One region of the Blautia sp. TF10-30 genome, then DNA from elsewhere that is predicted to be linked to it. Evidence: riboswitches for the same ligand, from Rfam matches in the RefSeq annotation. Region 1 holds a riboswitch; the other holds the start of a gene.
The links. Region 1 has a riboswitch for thiamine pyrophosphate ahead of thiM (hydroxyethylthiazole kinase). Riboswitches for the same ligand answer to the same signal wherever they lie in the genome.
Positions count from the first base shown of each region.

Region 2: linked by a shared signal. The riboswitch ahead of DXD02_RS12630 (energy-coupled thiamine transporter ThiT) and the one ahead of thiM (hydroxyethylthiazole kinase) in region 1 are both predicted to bind thiamine pyrophosphate.

Region 1 covers NZ_QUKM01000008.1:29,085-36,593, reverse strand. Annotated here, with positions in the region: gene glpK (glycerol kinase GlpK) at 1-302, shown strand, start outside; gene thiC (phosphomethylpyrimidine synthase ThiC) at 381-1,688, opposite strand; gene thiD (bifunctional hydroxymethylpyrimidine kinase/phosphomethylpyrimidine kinase) at 1,714-2,493, opposite strand; gene thiE (thiamine phosphate synthase) at 2,609-3,253, opposite strand; gene thiM (hydroxyethylthiazole kinase) at 3,240-4,061, opposite strand; TPP riboswitch at 4,188-4,299, opposite strand; partial or broken gene DXD02_RS08880 (response regulator) at 4,474-4,629, shown strand; gene DXD02_RS08875 (Gfo/Idh/MocA family protein) at 4,691-5,668, opposite strand; gene DXD02_RS08870 (ketopantoate reductase family protein) at 5,690-6,646, opposite strand; gene DXD02_RS08865 (ABC transporter substrate-binding protein) at 7,030-7,509, shown strand, end outside.
Region 2 covers NZ_QUKM01000015.1:38,033-45,541, reverse strand. Annotated here, with positions in the region: gene spoIIIAA (stage III sporulation protein AA) at 1-267, shown strand, start outside; gene DXD02_RS12665 (stage III sporulation protein AB) at 267-782, shown strand; gene spoIIIAC (stage III sporulation protein AC) at 810-1,004, shown strand; gene DXD02_RS12655 (SpoIIIAC/SpoIIIAD family protein) at 1,034-1,417, shown strand; gene DXD02_RS12650 (stage III sporulation protein AE) at 1,404-2,690, shown strand; partial or broken gene DXD02_RS16285 (DUF6783 domain-containing protein) at 2,662-2,793, shown strand; partial or broken gene DXD02_RS16280 (DUF6783 domain-containing protein) at 2,743-2,871, opposite strand; gene DXD02_RS12645 (stage III sporulation protein AF) at 2,886-3,440, shown strand; gene DXD02_RS12640 (hypothetical protein) at 3,445-4,014, shown strand; gene DXD02_RS12635 (SpoIIIAH-like family protein) at 4,028-4,747, shown strand; gene DXD02_RS12630 (energy-coupled thiamine transporter ThiT) at 4,819-5,487, opposite strand; TPP riboswitch at 5,553-5,662, opposite strand; gene DXD02_RS12625 (DUF4867 family protein) at 5,815-6,432, shown strand; gene DXD02_RS12620 (L-fucose/L-arabinose isomerase family protein) at 6,542-7,509, shown strand, end outside.

The DNA of each region.
Region 1 (7,509 bases):
CCGGCATGAAGCTCTCTGCACTGCGTGTGGACGGCGGAGCAAGCGCCAACAATTTCCTGATGCAGTGCCAGGCGGACATCAGCCAGGCGCCGGTGGAGCGGCCATGCTGCATCGAGACGACCGCGATGGGAGCAGCTTATCTTGCGGGACTCGCCGTCGGCTACTGGCCGGATCAGGAGACAGTAAAACAGAACGGAGCCATTGACCGTACGTTTGAGCCGGAGCTCTCGAAAGAGGAGCGCGATGAGAAGATGAACGGATGGCACAAAGCAGTCCGTTACGCCGAAGGATGGGCGAAATAGAAAAAGATTTTGGAAATGCAGAAAAGGAACGGCTTCGTAATGAAAACCGTTCCTTTTCGCGTAAGGTATGTACTGATGTTAAAGAATGTCGATGTGTTCGCCGTTTAAAGCTTTGTTCATGCTTCGCACGGCACAGAATTTACCGCACATCGAGCAGGTATCTTCCTGTTCCGGCGAGCGGTCAGCACGGATGGCTTTTGCAGTCTCCGGGTCCAGTGCGCAGTCCCACTGTGCTTCCCAGTCGAGCACGCGGCGGGCATCGCCCATCTTGTCGTCAATATCACGCGCATGCGGAACACCTTTGGCGATGTCGGCAGCGTGTGCGGCGATTTTGCTTGCGATGATGCCCTGTTTTACATCATCCAGGTTCGGAAGAGCCAGATGCTCTGCCGGCGTTACGTAGCACAGGAAAGCAGCGCCGTTCATGGCCGCAATCGCGCCTCCGATGGCAGCGGTGATGTGGTCGTAGCCCGGTGCAATATCGGTCACAAGAGGGCCGAGGACATAGAACGGAGCGCCCATGCAGATGGTCTGCTGTACTTTCATGTTGGCCGCAATCTGATCCATCGGAACGTGGCCCGGTCCCTCAACCATAACCTGAACGTCTTTTTCCCAGGCACGTTTGGTGAGTTCGCCGAGGCGCACCAGCTCCTCAATCTGGCAGACATCCGTTGCGTCGGCAAGGCAGCCAGGACGGCAGGCGTCGCCGAGAGAAATGGTCACATCGTATTCACGGCAGATATCGAGAATCTCATCGTAATACTCGTAGAACGGATTCTCCTCGCCGGTCATGCACATCCAAGCGAACACGAGGGAGCCGCCGCGGGAAACAATATTCATTTTCCGTTTGTGTTTGCGGATCTGATCGATGGTTTTTCTGGTGATGCCGCAGTGCAGGGTGACGAAATCGACACCGTCCTCGGCATGGAGGCGGATGACGTCAATAAAATCTTTGGCGGTCAGCGTATCCAGGTCTCTCTGGTAATGGATCACACTGTCATATACCGGCACGGTGCCGATCATGGCCGGACATTCGGAGGTCAGTTTCCGCCGGAACGGCTGCGTATTGCCGTGGCTCGACAGGTCCATGATGGCTTCTGCGCCCATATTGACCGCGGAGAGTACCTTCTGCATCTCCACATCGTAATCTTTACAGTCTTTCGAAACACCGAGATTTACATTGATTTTCGTGCGCAGCATCGAGCCGATGCCCTCCGGGTCGATGCAGGTGTGCAGCTTATTGGCCGGAATGGCAACCTTTCCGCTGGCAACGAGCGGCATCAGGTCTTCCACGGCCATATACTCTTTTTCTGCGACTTTTTTCAGCTCCGGTGTTACAATGCCGCGGCGTGCGGCGTCCATCTGTGTTGCGTAATTGCGTTCCATCTGTTGTTCTCCTTTATTTTCAAAATCAGATCCGGTAAGCGTGGTTCAGCGGTCCCGAGCCGTGGCCGAGATCCATCATGCTCGCGAGTGCGCCCGAAATATACTCTTTTGCGGCGGAAATGGCATCCGGAAGGGAAAGCCCCTTTGCGAGCCCCGATGCGATGGCGCTGGAGAGTGTACAGCCGGTGCCGTGTGTGTTCGAATTGTCGATGCGTTTTCCGGTGAACCAGGTAAATGTGCCGTTGTGATATAAAAGATCGTTGGCATCATTGATACTGTGGCCGCCCTTTAATAGAACGGCACAGCCGCAGGAATCCCCGATCTCTTTTGCGGCGCGTTCCATATCGCTTTCCGACTGGATTTTGATGCCGGAGAGAACTTCTCCCTCTGGGATATTCGGTGTGATGACTTCGGCCAGAGGAAAGAGCAGTTTTTTCATCAGGTCAGGCACGCCGCCCGAAGCGAGCGCGGAACCGCTTGTAGCGACGAGGACCGGGTCCACAACGATGTGTTTGGCCTGGTAGAAGCGAAGCCGTTCGGAGATGACTTCGATCAGTGCCGGGGAGGATACCATACCGATTTTGACGGCGTCCGGGAAGATGTCCGTAAAGACGGCGTCAAGCTGTGCGGCCAGAAACTCCGGTGTTACATCGAAAATACCGGAAACTCCGGTGGTGTTCTGGGCGGTGAGTGCGGTAATTGCCGACATGGCGTAAACTCCGTTTGTGATCATGGTTTTGATGTCTGCCTGAATGCCGGCGCCTCCGCTGGAATCACTTCCCGCGATTGTTAATGCTGTTTTCATGTTTTTCGCGTCCATGAGAATTACTCCTTTGCATTACTTTTCTTTTTGGACAGGCGACAAAGAAAGTGGTGCCCCCAGTCTGCCGCCTGGTGTGAGGATGAATGGTTACGTAAAATTATTTGTTTTCCAGCATGCGCAGAGTCTGTTCTTTCAGATCCTTCGTTGCGGAAACAATGTCTTTCTGTGCAAAAATGGCACTGATGACGGCGATGCCGCAGATGCCGCTGCCGGAAAGCTCCGTCACGTTATCGCGTGTGATGCCGCCGATGGCGATGACAGGGATTTTAACGGCATTGCAGATAGCAGTCAGCGTTTCGTGGCTGACATCCTCCGCATCCGCCTTGGAACCGGTGTGGAAGACTGCGCCGACGCCGAGGTAATCTGCCCCGCGCTGCTCGGCGAGAATGGCCTGTTCCACGGTCTGTGCCGAAACGCCGATGATCTTGTCCGGGCCAAGCTTTGCACGGACATCGCCGGCCTCCATATCGCTCTGGCCGACATGAACGCCGTCCGCATCCATCTTAGCTGCGATTTCCACGTTATCGTTGATGACGAAAGGAACATGGTATGCGGCACAGAGTTTTTTCAGTTCCAGTGCCTCTTCCATAAAGTGATCCTGGTCAAGATTTTTTTCGCGGAGCTGGATAAACGTTGCGCCGCCCTGCAGAGCCTTTTCCACCTGGCTGTACAGTGTCTCGCCGTTCAGCCAGCTGCGGTCTGTCACAGCATATAAAAGCAGGCCTTTTTTATCGCACTTCATACTTTGCACCTTTCTCCAGCGTCTCGCCGTCCATGTGGTAGATGGCGTCGATGATGCGGTTCCGGTAGGTGGAGTTGCCGTCTTCCGGTTTCATATGGCTCCAGCCGATCTCGCCGGCAAGTCCCATCGCGCAGACAGCGGCAGCAGCGGCTTTTAACGGCTCGTCCGGGTTGGCAACGAGGTAAGCGGTCATCATGCCGGAGAGCTGGCAGCCTGTTCCGGTGATGCTTCCCATCTCGGCGCGTCCGTTGCGGATCACGTAGCAGGTGTCAGCATCGGCAACGAGGTCGATCGCTCCTGTGATGGCGACAACACAGTTGTGGTCTTTCGCAAAGTTTTTTGCAAAAGCAACGGCGCTGTCGAGGTTTTCGTCTGTTACTTTATCGGCAACGTCTGCGTCAACACCCTTTGTCGTTCCGCTTCCGAGTGCCAGTGTTTTGATTTCGGAAATATTTCCGCGGATGACGGTGAACGGGATTTTTTCCATCAGTCCGACTGCGGTCGAAGTACGTAAGTGGCTTGCGCCTGCGCCGACTGGATCGAGCAGGATTTTGTGGCCGAGCGAAGCTGCTTTTGCACCGGCACGGTACATGCCGTCGATGCTCGTTCTGTGCAGCGTTCCGATGTTGATGTTCAGACCGCCGCAGATGGAGGTGATATCCTCGACATCCTCCGGTTCATCGGACATGATCGGGCTTGCGCCGCATGCCAGCAGAATATTGGCGACATCGTTTACTGTAACGTAATTTGTGATGTTGTGTACGAGAGGGGTTGTTTTTCTGACATTGTCAAGACAAGTGCCTAACATAATTTTTTGTTCCTCCTGTGTGAGTATTTTTGCAGAAGCAAATTCCCTTGTGGTACTGGAAGAACCTGTTGATGATGTGTTCATAGAGATTAAAAAAGCAGATATACGTGGAGGTATATCTGCAGAAAATGTGCATATCGTATCTCCCTACGTTGGCATTACCCAAATCAGGTTCAGGGTCTAGGAGATGCATCCTACTCTCAGCCCGCTTCGCACGCGAGCTCCCCTTTGCTTTCTGCAGACAATTATATACGCATAAAAACAATTGTGCAAGAGAAAAACGGAAGATTTTAAAAAAATTCAGAAAAATAAAAAAGACATGCAAAATATTGGAAATGTAATGTTATTTGGGTTGAAAGAGAAAATAATATCAGCGTAAAATGAAGTATAAAATATGCGTGGAAGTCATGGACGTGATGATGCCGCCTCCATTCCGATTTTCGCCATGAGCGCCAACGCCTTTGTTGAAGACCGGCAGGCCGCAAAAGAGGCCGGCATGAACGTGCATATCGCAAAGCCGATTGATGCGGAATTACTGAAAAAGAAAATTGCAGAGTATTGTAGGTGAAAAGAAGTGCCCCTGCCCGGCATCTGATGTGTGCCGGGCAGGGGCTTTTGATGTGCGAATCTTATTTTTCTTCCTCCGGGTACGTATAGCCCCAGGTTCTGCGGAAGGAGGTCATCAGATCCATGACGTCCTTCGTGTAGTCGAGGTGCATGGCAGATGCATCTCCATTGATGGCGCGTTCCATGTCGGCGAGCTCATAGGCGAGTGCATCGGCGTTTTCACCGGCTTTGATGATTTCGGATTCGCCGGTGGAAGCGTCTGTGATTTTTGCTTCCCAGGCACGCGGGTACTCCATGATCTCGATAAATCCGTTCTCACAGGAAACCATGCCGCGTTTCGGCTGTTTGGAGTGGAGAGAGAGCATCACACTTGCCATCTGTCCTTCCTGATTGGTGAGAAGGAGGCCGGCCTGCTCGTCCACACCGGTCGGAGCGGGCTTTACCTGGGAAAGGAGCTGATCCGGCTTGGAGTCGAAGAACCAGCGGATGAAGGAGAGTGCGTATACGCCGATATCAAGCATCGCGCCGCCTGCGAGATTCCGGTTGAAGAAGCGGTTCTTCATGTTGTACTCTTTGAAACTGCCGAAGTTCATCGTGATCAGATTGACTCTGCCGAGACGGCCGGAGTCGAGAAATTTTTTCAGCTCTTTGTAGATCGGCATATGGTAAATCGTCATTGCCTCTCCGATGATGACATCTTTTTCTTTTGCAAGCGCTATGGCCTCGTCGAGCTCGTCACTGTTCAGCGTAATCGATTTCTCAACGAGAATGTGTTTTCCATTGGCAATCGCCTCTTTCATAAAGCCAAGATGCGTGTTGTGCGGCGTCGTGATATAAATGACATCGACCTCCGGATCGGTAAACATCTCATGGAAATCATCGTAAACTTTTCCAATTCCATATTTCTCCGCAAAAGCAGCCGCCTTCTCATGGGTCCGGTTGCCGACCGCGTAAATATTCTTTCCGTTTTTCTGCAGTGCGACCGCCATTTCATTTGCAATCACACCGCATCCGAGTACAGCCCATTTGATTTCTTTCATCGTGAGATTCTCCTATCGTATCTATTTTGCCCAGAGCGGTTCTTCGCTTCCGCTGTAGTCAAACCGTCTGTCGTTTTTCTCTTCCAGTGCTTTGATCATATGGTACGTAAATTCATTGTAAGGCGTTGGAATTCCCAGCTCTTTTCCCATGCGGATCAGCGCACCCGAGAACATATCAATTTCCGTATGGCGTCCCGCATCGAGATCCTGGAGCGTCGAGTAGCGCGCCGTCGGCGGAACCGCACTTCCGCGTCCCGAGGAGACATCCGCCTTGCTGATATCAATTCCCTTTGCCTCCGCAATCGCCATCAGTTCTGCGCGGAGTCCGTCGCTGATCGCCTTCATATGCACACTGTCGCGGTAGCAGCCGACCCCGGCACCGAGAATAGCCTGCGGCAGGTTATTGCAGACATTCAGCCGGAATTTGCTCCATAGTTCCTCTAAAATACAATCGGTTGCCCGGTAATGCAGCCCTGTGCCGGAGAACAGATCCAGAACAGCCTGCACACGCTCACTGTCGTACGGCGCCGAAACTTCGCCGAAAATGATGCCGAGCGTCGCCTCAGGGTTGAAAACGTAGCCGTCATTCTCTTTATGAGAAGCTACTTTGATAACAGCATGAAGCAGATGCTCCGCACCGACTTTTTCCGCGATGATCTCCTCACTGTCCACGCCGTTCATCAGACTCATGATCACAGTATTCTCGCCGGTAACGGCAGTAATATTGTCAAGAGCCCCCGGCAGTGCGCCGTATTTGAGCGAGACGATCAGAAAATCCACGCCGTGTGCCTCTTCCGGTGTCCATACCTCCGGGTGATAAACCGTATCGTTAATTTTGCATCCTTTGTTTTTCAGACGCTTCGCCCGTTCCCCGGACGCGATAACGCCAAGCCGGATGTCCTTTTTCTCCGAAAGCCCCCAGATTACATAAGACCCAACCGCTCCGGCGCCCAGAACAGCAACTGATTTTATTATCATAATAGCCTCCTTTGTAACTATTTGAATTACCCTTACTATAACAAATTTTGCGGAGATCCTCAATTTGTTTTTCAAAATAGAAAATTTCGGAAAAGGAAGCCAACGGCGTCCGCGGCGAATTCCAGATCAACTACGCTTGCGGCTTCGCCTTCTCCGGCGACTACCCCGAAGCCTCCATCTCCGATCTGCTGCACGAGGCAGATCTGAAAATGTACGAAGACAAAATCCGGACGAAAGAAGAACAGAAGGCAAAAGAAAAACAAGAGAAGAAATAAGAAACGAAGGAGAAACGAAATTCGAACATTTCTCCTTCGTTTTTTGCACGCATTTTTACCGGGAAATCATATTCTAAGGTTAGAATGAAAAAACAGGAGAATCTGTTGATGAAAGGAAAATGGCTGACAGGTGCGCTTGTACTGGCAATGGCGGCAGTGACGCTGGCGGGATGCGGGGCAAAAGATGAGACAAAAGAAAAAGTGGAGCAGGTGACATTAAATGAGGTTGCCCACTCCATTTTTTACGCCCCGCAGTACGTGGCAATTGAGGAGGGGTATTTTGCGGACGAGGGCATTGATCTGACGCTGATAACAGGATTTGGTGCAGATAAAGTGCTGACGGCGATGATTTCCGGCGAAGCGGATATCGGGTTTATGGGGGCGGAGGCAACCGTCTACGCGTACCTCGAGGGAACCGCAGACCCGGTTGTGAACTTCGCGCAGCTGACGCAGCGGGCGGGAAACTTTGTTGTGGGAAGAGAGAAAGACAATTCGTTTACCTGGGAGAAATTGAAAAACAAAGAGGTATTAGGGGGAAGAAAAGGCGGTATGCCGGAAATGGTCTTTGAGTATGTTCTGGCGCAGAAA
Region 2 (7,509 bases), on a different contig from region 1:
CCCGATGTGGTGGCAGTCGATGAGATCGGAACGGGCGAGGACATCCGTGCGATCGAGTCCGTCGTTAACTGCGGGTGCAAGCTGCTCGCGACCGTGCATGGCAATTCCATGGAGGATATGAAGCAGAAGCCTCTCCTGAACCGCCTCGTGGAATCCCACGTTTTCGAGCGGTACATCGTGCTGGATGCGAAACCCCACGCCGGAAGCGTACAGGCTATTTTTGACGGAAGAGGAACGACACTGTACCGAAGGGAGGCGTTTCTGTGATGCGGCTTGCAGTTTTACTGGCGGCTTCTCTTGCCTGCGTCGGGATCGGCTTTGCAAAGAGTGCGGCGCTGTCGGCCCATGTGAAAGATCTGGAAACACTGCAGAAAATTATCCAGTATCTGCGTGGAGAGATTGTGACGGCGGCTTCCCCGCTGCCGGATGCGTTCTGGGAGACGGGAAGGCGGATGCGGGATCCGTACCGGGATTTTTTACAGGATATTTCCGAGGATATGCGCCGCCCGGACGGAAAGACACTGCCGGCGATTCTGGAAGAGAATACGGCAGTCCACCTGGCGGACACACGCCTTACAAAAGAAGAAAAAGAAGAGCTGCAGGAGGCCGGATGCAGCCTTGGCACCGGGGACCGCGCCATGCAGAAGGCGAATCTGGACCGGTATGAGGCACGCCTTGTGCAGCGGATCGCGGAACTGCAGAAAGGATTGCCGGAAAGGAAGAGGCTCTGTCAGAGTCTTGGAATCATGGGAGGCCTTTTTTTATTTTTGATTCTGGTTTAGGGCGTGTCTGAAAACGGAGGAGCAGGCGTGGAGGTCGGGATTCTATTTAAAATCGGGGCAGTCGGGATTCTGGTATCGGTCCTGTGCCAGGTATTAAAACACAGCGGCCGGGAAGAACAGGCATTTCTTGCAAGCCTTGCCGGTCTTGTGCTGGTGCTGTTCTGGATTCTTCCCTATATTTCCGCGCTGTTTGAGGACATCAAACAACTGTTTACAATTTAAGAGCAGGGAGAAAAAACGGAGGGGATCATATGGATATACTTCGGATCGCTGCGCTTGGTACGGCGGGCGTGCTGCTTGGAATCACAGTAAAGGGAGCAAAGCCGGAATTTGCCCTTCTTGTGACGGTCGGTGCCGGCCTCTGCATTCTTGCCGGGACCGTCGGAAAAATGCAGTATCTGCTCGGCATGCTCGCACAAATGAAATCGTATCTCCCGGTGGACTCATCGTATCTGAATACGCTGCTGAAAATGCTTGGGATCACGTATGTGGGGCAGTTTTCCGCCGGGATCTGTAAGGATGCGGGCTATTCTTCCATTGCAGGGCAGATTGAACTGTTCGCCCGCCTGGCGGTCCTTGCCGTCAGTATGCCAGTGCTGCTCGCTCTGCTGGAAACGGTTCATGATTTTCTGTAAAAAAGCCGGATGGGGCATGGCGCTGCTTTTTCTGTGTCTCATTTTCGGAACGGGAAGAACGCAGAAAATCGAAGCAGCGGTACAAAACGTGCCGGAGAGCCTGGAAGAAGAATCACGTTTGGACACCGTAGGAACAGATCAGGAGACGGAGCGTGCGGCGGTCAGAGAAAAGAAAGGACAGCAGGAGAAAGAAGCGGGGGATACCGAAACGGATCAGGCAGCAGCAGCGCAGGACGAACTTCTTGCAGAACTCGACTTCGATGCAATCCAGCAGGAAGTGGACAGCCTGCTGTCCAGCCAGCAGTTTTCTTTTGCCGGTACGGTGCGTTCTCTTTTGCAGGATGGCGATCCCTTCCGCACCTTCCGTGCCGGAAATGCCGTTCTTTCCTGTGCCAAAACAGCATTCCTTGCGCAGAAGGGGCTGATGAAGGAGCTGTTTCTCCTCGTTCTGGCAGGCGCGGTGCTCGGCAGTTTTTCCTCTCTCTTTGAAGGAAAACAGGTCAGGGACGCCAGTTTTTATATGGTCTATCTGCTTGCGCTTGCACTGATTCTGAAAAATTTCCAGTCGAGCGGGGAAAACCTGAAAGCTGTCATCACATCGCTGGTCGCTTTTATGCGGATCCTGACGCCATCCTACTATCTGGCGGCCGCGGCCGCCGGTGGTGCATCATCAGCCGTGATGTTTTATCAGATGCTCCTTCTGGTGATTCTGGCTGTCGAAAAGCTTCTGCTCGCCCTCGTTCTCCCGATGATCCATATCTATCTGCTCATCGCCCTTGTAAACGATCTTTCCGGCGAGGAGATTTTGTCCCATATGACAGAGCTGCTGGAAACCTGCGTGAACGGCCTTTTAAAATCGTCGCTCGGCGTACTTGTGGGAATGCAGATGATCCGGAATCTGATCGCACCGGCGCTCGATTCCCTGCGGCAGATGGCACTCTGGCGGACTGCCGGAATGATTCCCGGCATCGGAAATGCGGTGAATGCTGTAACCGAGTTGGTGGCAGGCTCCGCGGTGCTGATCCGCAACTGCTTTGGCGTGACGGCAATGCTGGTACTGCTCGCAGCAGGCATGGTCCCCGCCGTTCAGCTTCTCGTTTCGGGTCTTTCCTTCCGCCTTCTCGCCGCGGCGGCGCAGCCCGTCTCGGACAAGCGGATCGCGGGATGTCTTGCGGCGGCAGGAAAAGGATATGCGATGCTTCTGCGTCTCCTTCTGACCGTAGAAGTCCTGTTTCTGCTGACGATTGCAATCCTGGCGGGAACTTTTTCCTAGAGCTTGTCTGAAAAAGGCTTTTCGCAAGCTGCGAGTCCCAGTTTGTGGGAGATTTTATCCGAATGAGGGCGGCGTAGCGGGCTACGGCAACCGAATGAGGGTAAAATATACCGCAAAGTGGGGCTTGCAGCTTGCGGAAATGGTTTTTCAGACACGCTCTAGCGTGTAGTTGGGCAGGCAGCGGCGGGAGGCGGCATGGTAGAAGAGATTCTGCAGTGGCTTAAGAATATTTCAATTTTTCTGATTTTTATGACAACTGTGCTGAACCTGATCCCGGAGAAGGAGGACAAGAAGCCGGTTCAGTTTTTTCTTGGAATTGTGATGGTACTGATTTTTTTCCAGCCCGTGCTAAAAGCGGGAGGTTTGGAGCAGAAAATGGCGCAGACGCTCGACCGTCTGACGCTGGAAGAGGAGGCAGCAGCAATGGAAAATGTACAGATTCGTGCAGAAAGCTTTGAAAAACAGTATTACGTGGGCGCCTGGGAAAAAGAGACGGAGCGCCAGATCCGGATGTATCTGTCAGAGAGCGGCATTCCGGGGGCAGCCGTTTCGGTAACGCTGGAGCCGGGAAACACCGGTGAGGCAAAAGAGATCCGCATTGAAGCGCCGATGCGGCAGACGAGCATTTACCGCGAAGAACAGAAAAAACAGCGGGAAATGCTCGATGAAAAGCTGACAGAGATCAAAAGTGTTTTAAGTGAGGTCTACGGAACTGATCCAGCGCATATTATGGTAGAGATTTCGGAATAGGCCTATGAGGGAAAAGGCAGCGGCGTTTTTCCGGAAACAGAAAAAGGAGCAGTGGATGCTGTACTTCCTGCTGGCGGCAATCGGCGTTGTCCTGCTGCTGCCGACGGGAACAAAAAAGACCAGTGAGGAGACAGAACAGCCGCAGGAGACGGCTGCGCGTCCGGCGGGGGATGCGGGACTTTCGGTGCAGGAGGAGATGGAACAGCGCCTTTGTGACGCACTTTCCCAGATGGACGGTGTGGGCGCAGTGCACGTCGTGGTGACGCTGGAATCCACAGGAAAAAAGATTGTGGAAAAAGATGTCCCAACGCGGAGCACAACGGAGGAAAACAAGAAGGGAGAGGAGACCGGAAGCGTTACATCCTCGTCGCAGGATGAGGCAACTGTCTATGAAAAGACACAGAACGGAGCCGAGACACCGTATGTGGTTTCCGAGGAGTACCCGGCGGTGCGCGGCGTGCTCGTTATCGCAGAAGGCGGGGGAAACCCGGTGACGATACAGGAGATTCAGGAGGCCGTGATGGCATTATTTCAGGTGGGCGCAAATAAGATTAAAGTAGTCAAAATGAAGTAAAGGAGTCAAATGCGTGGAAAAATTAGAACAGGAAATGAATGCACCTGAGAAAATGGCAGAGACACCATCGCCGAAAAAGACGGCCGGGAAAAAGAAAAAATTCCGGAAAAATCAGGTCATCATCACCGCCCTTGCGATCATGATTGCCGTCGCCGGATACATCAACTATGCTGACAGTACCCTGTCCACGAAGGAGAAGGCAGACGGAACCACGGCGGATGCCAGCACCGTTTTAAAAGACATCTCCAGCCTGGACACCGACATCACCGACGAGGTGGATGCCGGCACAGCAGGGGACTCGTCGCGGACCGTCACCGAAACGCCGGGAGAGGCAGTCCTTGCCGGGGCATCTACATACATGGCCCAGGCCAGAATCGACCGCGAACAGATCCGTTCCCAGAACAAAGACACCTTAAATGAAATCATCAACAACACCAACCTCTCCGAAACCGAGCGCCAGAGCGCTGTCCAGAGCATGGTGGAAATGACGGAACTCGTAGAAAAAGAGTCAGCAACTGAACTCCTCCTCGAAGCCAAAGGCTTCACCGACGTCGTTGTAAACCTGACCGGCGAAACCGCCGACATCGTCGTTCCGATGAAAGAAGTAACCGAGGAACAGCGTGCCCAGATCGAAGACATCGTAACCCGCAAAACCGGAATCGGCGTAGAAAACATCGTCATCACCCCCATGAGCTCCGCCGCCGACACAGCCGCAGAGGAGAGTGCTCAGTAAATTTTGATATCCACGTAAAAAATCCGGAAACGCAAAATCATGCGTTCCCGGATTTTTTCACGTAATTCTATTTAATTTGCACCATGTGCTGTTCTTGCAACCGTCTGCAGTGCTTTCTTCACCGGCGGCAGCGAGATCAGAATCACCGTCAGCACACCTTCAGCCAGCAGATAGCTGTAGTTGTAAATAATCGGATACAGCGCCTTTAAAGACTGCGGGAAATTCTCCGGCATATAATCCATCCAGTACAGATACCCGCCTAACGTATGGAAAAATCCCCTCGCCAGCACAGCTACAATATACCCGATCAGCAGCCCGTTTTTCTTCTTTCCAAAGAATCCGGCCACACCCAGCGCCGCAAACGCAAACACATAATCACAGCACACCTGGAACAGCGACAGCACATACGGCCCCTGGATAAACTGCAGCAGTCCATAAGCAAAACCAACGAGAATACCCGTCTTCGCCCCATACCAGTTCGCAATCAGCACAATAAACAGCATCGAAAACAACGTAACCGATCCCCCGTACGGCAGCTCAAACACCTTCACATACGAAGTCACAAACGCCAGCGCCATCCCCATCGCACAAAACGCCAGCTTCCTTGCATCCATTCCCGTCCCCTTACTCTTCTGAGCAGAAAGAACCGAAGCAATCACCACCAGCGCCACCATCAGCACCACGCATCCAACATAACCGGCCGTCGTCAGTCCGCCGTCAGCAGTAACAAAAAAACTCATAAAAAAACCTCCTTCGCATTCCGCTTGGAGGGGCTCACATAAAAACACAGCCCCGAATCACCTCCGAAACCACGTTCCAGCTTCCCTACGCAGGAATTATCCCGTTCAGGTAGTGAGGGTCCGTGAGCTTATCCCTGCCCCACGTTCTCAGCCAAAGGCTCCCCTAGCGTCTTATTATTTTAACGTATTAAAGTATACCAACCTCCCCCTTATTTGTCAACCTACCCGTTTTTTCATCCAAATACATGTTGACAAGAAGTACATACAAGTGCTATATTACAATTAGTTCAATCATTAAACTAATTGTACGAAAGGAGCACCAACACAATGCAGATTCTGAAAGTAACAGACGAAGCATTCCGCCAGTACGGCAAAGTCATCAAAGACCTCGACGTCAGCGACATCATCACCGCCATGTCCGAGACCCCATGTCCCGACGACGTAGTCTACGAGCCTTCCATTGAAAGCCTCGAAGCCTGCAAAAGCGCCCAGTCCGTATCCGACAGCCTCTACGGCGGCATGCCGATCCAGATCGGCTACTGCAACGGCCACAACCATTTACTGAACGCCGTAGAATACCACCGCGACAGCGAAATCAACATCGCCGTAACCGACCTGATCCTGATCCTCGGAAAAGAACAGGACATCACCGAAGACCACACCTACGACTCATCCAAAATGGAGGCCTTCTTAATCCCGGCCGGAACCACCATTGAAGTCTACGCAACCACCCTCCACTACGCACCATGCAACGTGGCAGCCAGCGGCTTCAAATGCGTCGTAGTCCTTCCAAAAGGAACCAATACCGACATCACCCTGGAAGAAAAACACACCCCGGAAGACGACCTGCTCTTCGCCAGAAACAAATGGCTCTTAAGCCACCCGGATGCAAACATCGCTGGAAGCGTAGCAGGCATCAAAGGAGAAAACCTCTCGGTAAAATAAAACCAGAGACAAAACCAGAAATCAGAAACACTGCCCCAAAAGAGCAGTTCTGAACATAAAAAGAAACTAAAAACCAAGAAAACCCAAAAAAGGAGGATCTTCAAAAATGATCAACAATACACCGGAAATCAAATTAGGTATCGTTGCAGTAAGCCGTGACTGCTTCCCGAACAGCCTTTCCGAGAACAGAAGAAAAGCAGTCGTAAAAGCATACGACGGAGAAATCTACGAATGTCCAATCATCGTCGAGAATGAAATCGACATGATGAACGCACTCGAAGATCTGAAAAAAGCAGAGTGTGATGCACTTGTTGTATACCTTGGAAACTTCGGACCGGAGACCGAGGAAACCCTGCTTGTAAAATACTTCGACGGACCTTGCATGGTAGTAGCAGCAGCAGAAGAGACCGGCGACGACCTTGTAGGCGGACGCGGCGATGCATACTGCGGCGTTCTGAACGCAAGCTACAACCTGAAACTGCGCAACCTGCACGCATACATTCCGGAGTACCCGGTTGGCGATGCAGAAGACGTAGCAGCCATGATCAAAGATTTCGTACCGGTTGCAACTGCAGTTGTAGCTGTTAAGAACCTGAAAATCATCAGCTTCGGACCGCGTCCGACCAACTTCCTGGCATGTAACGCACCGATCAAACAGCTGTACAACCTTGGCGTAGAAATCGAAGAGAACTCCGAGCTTGACCTGTTTGAAGCATTCAACAAACACGCAGGCGACGAGAGAATCCCGGCAGTCGTAGAAGATATGGCAAAAGAGCTCGGCGAAGGAAACCTGAAACCGGAAATCCTGCCGAAACTGGCTCAGTACGAGATCACCCTGTTAGACTGGATCGAAGCACACAAAGGCTCCAGAAAATACGTAACCCTGACCGGAAAATGCTGGCCGGCATTCCAGACACAGTTCGGATTCGTTCCTTGCTATGTCAACAGCCGTCTGACCAAGATGGGCATCCCGGTATCCTGTGAGGTAGATATCTACGGAACACTGTCCGAGTTCATCGGAACCGTTGTATCCAAAGACACCGTAACACTCCTCGACATCAACAACACCGTTCCGAA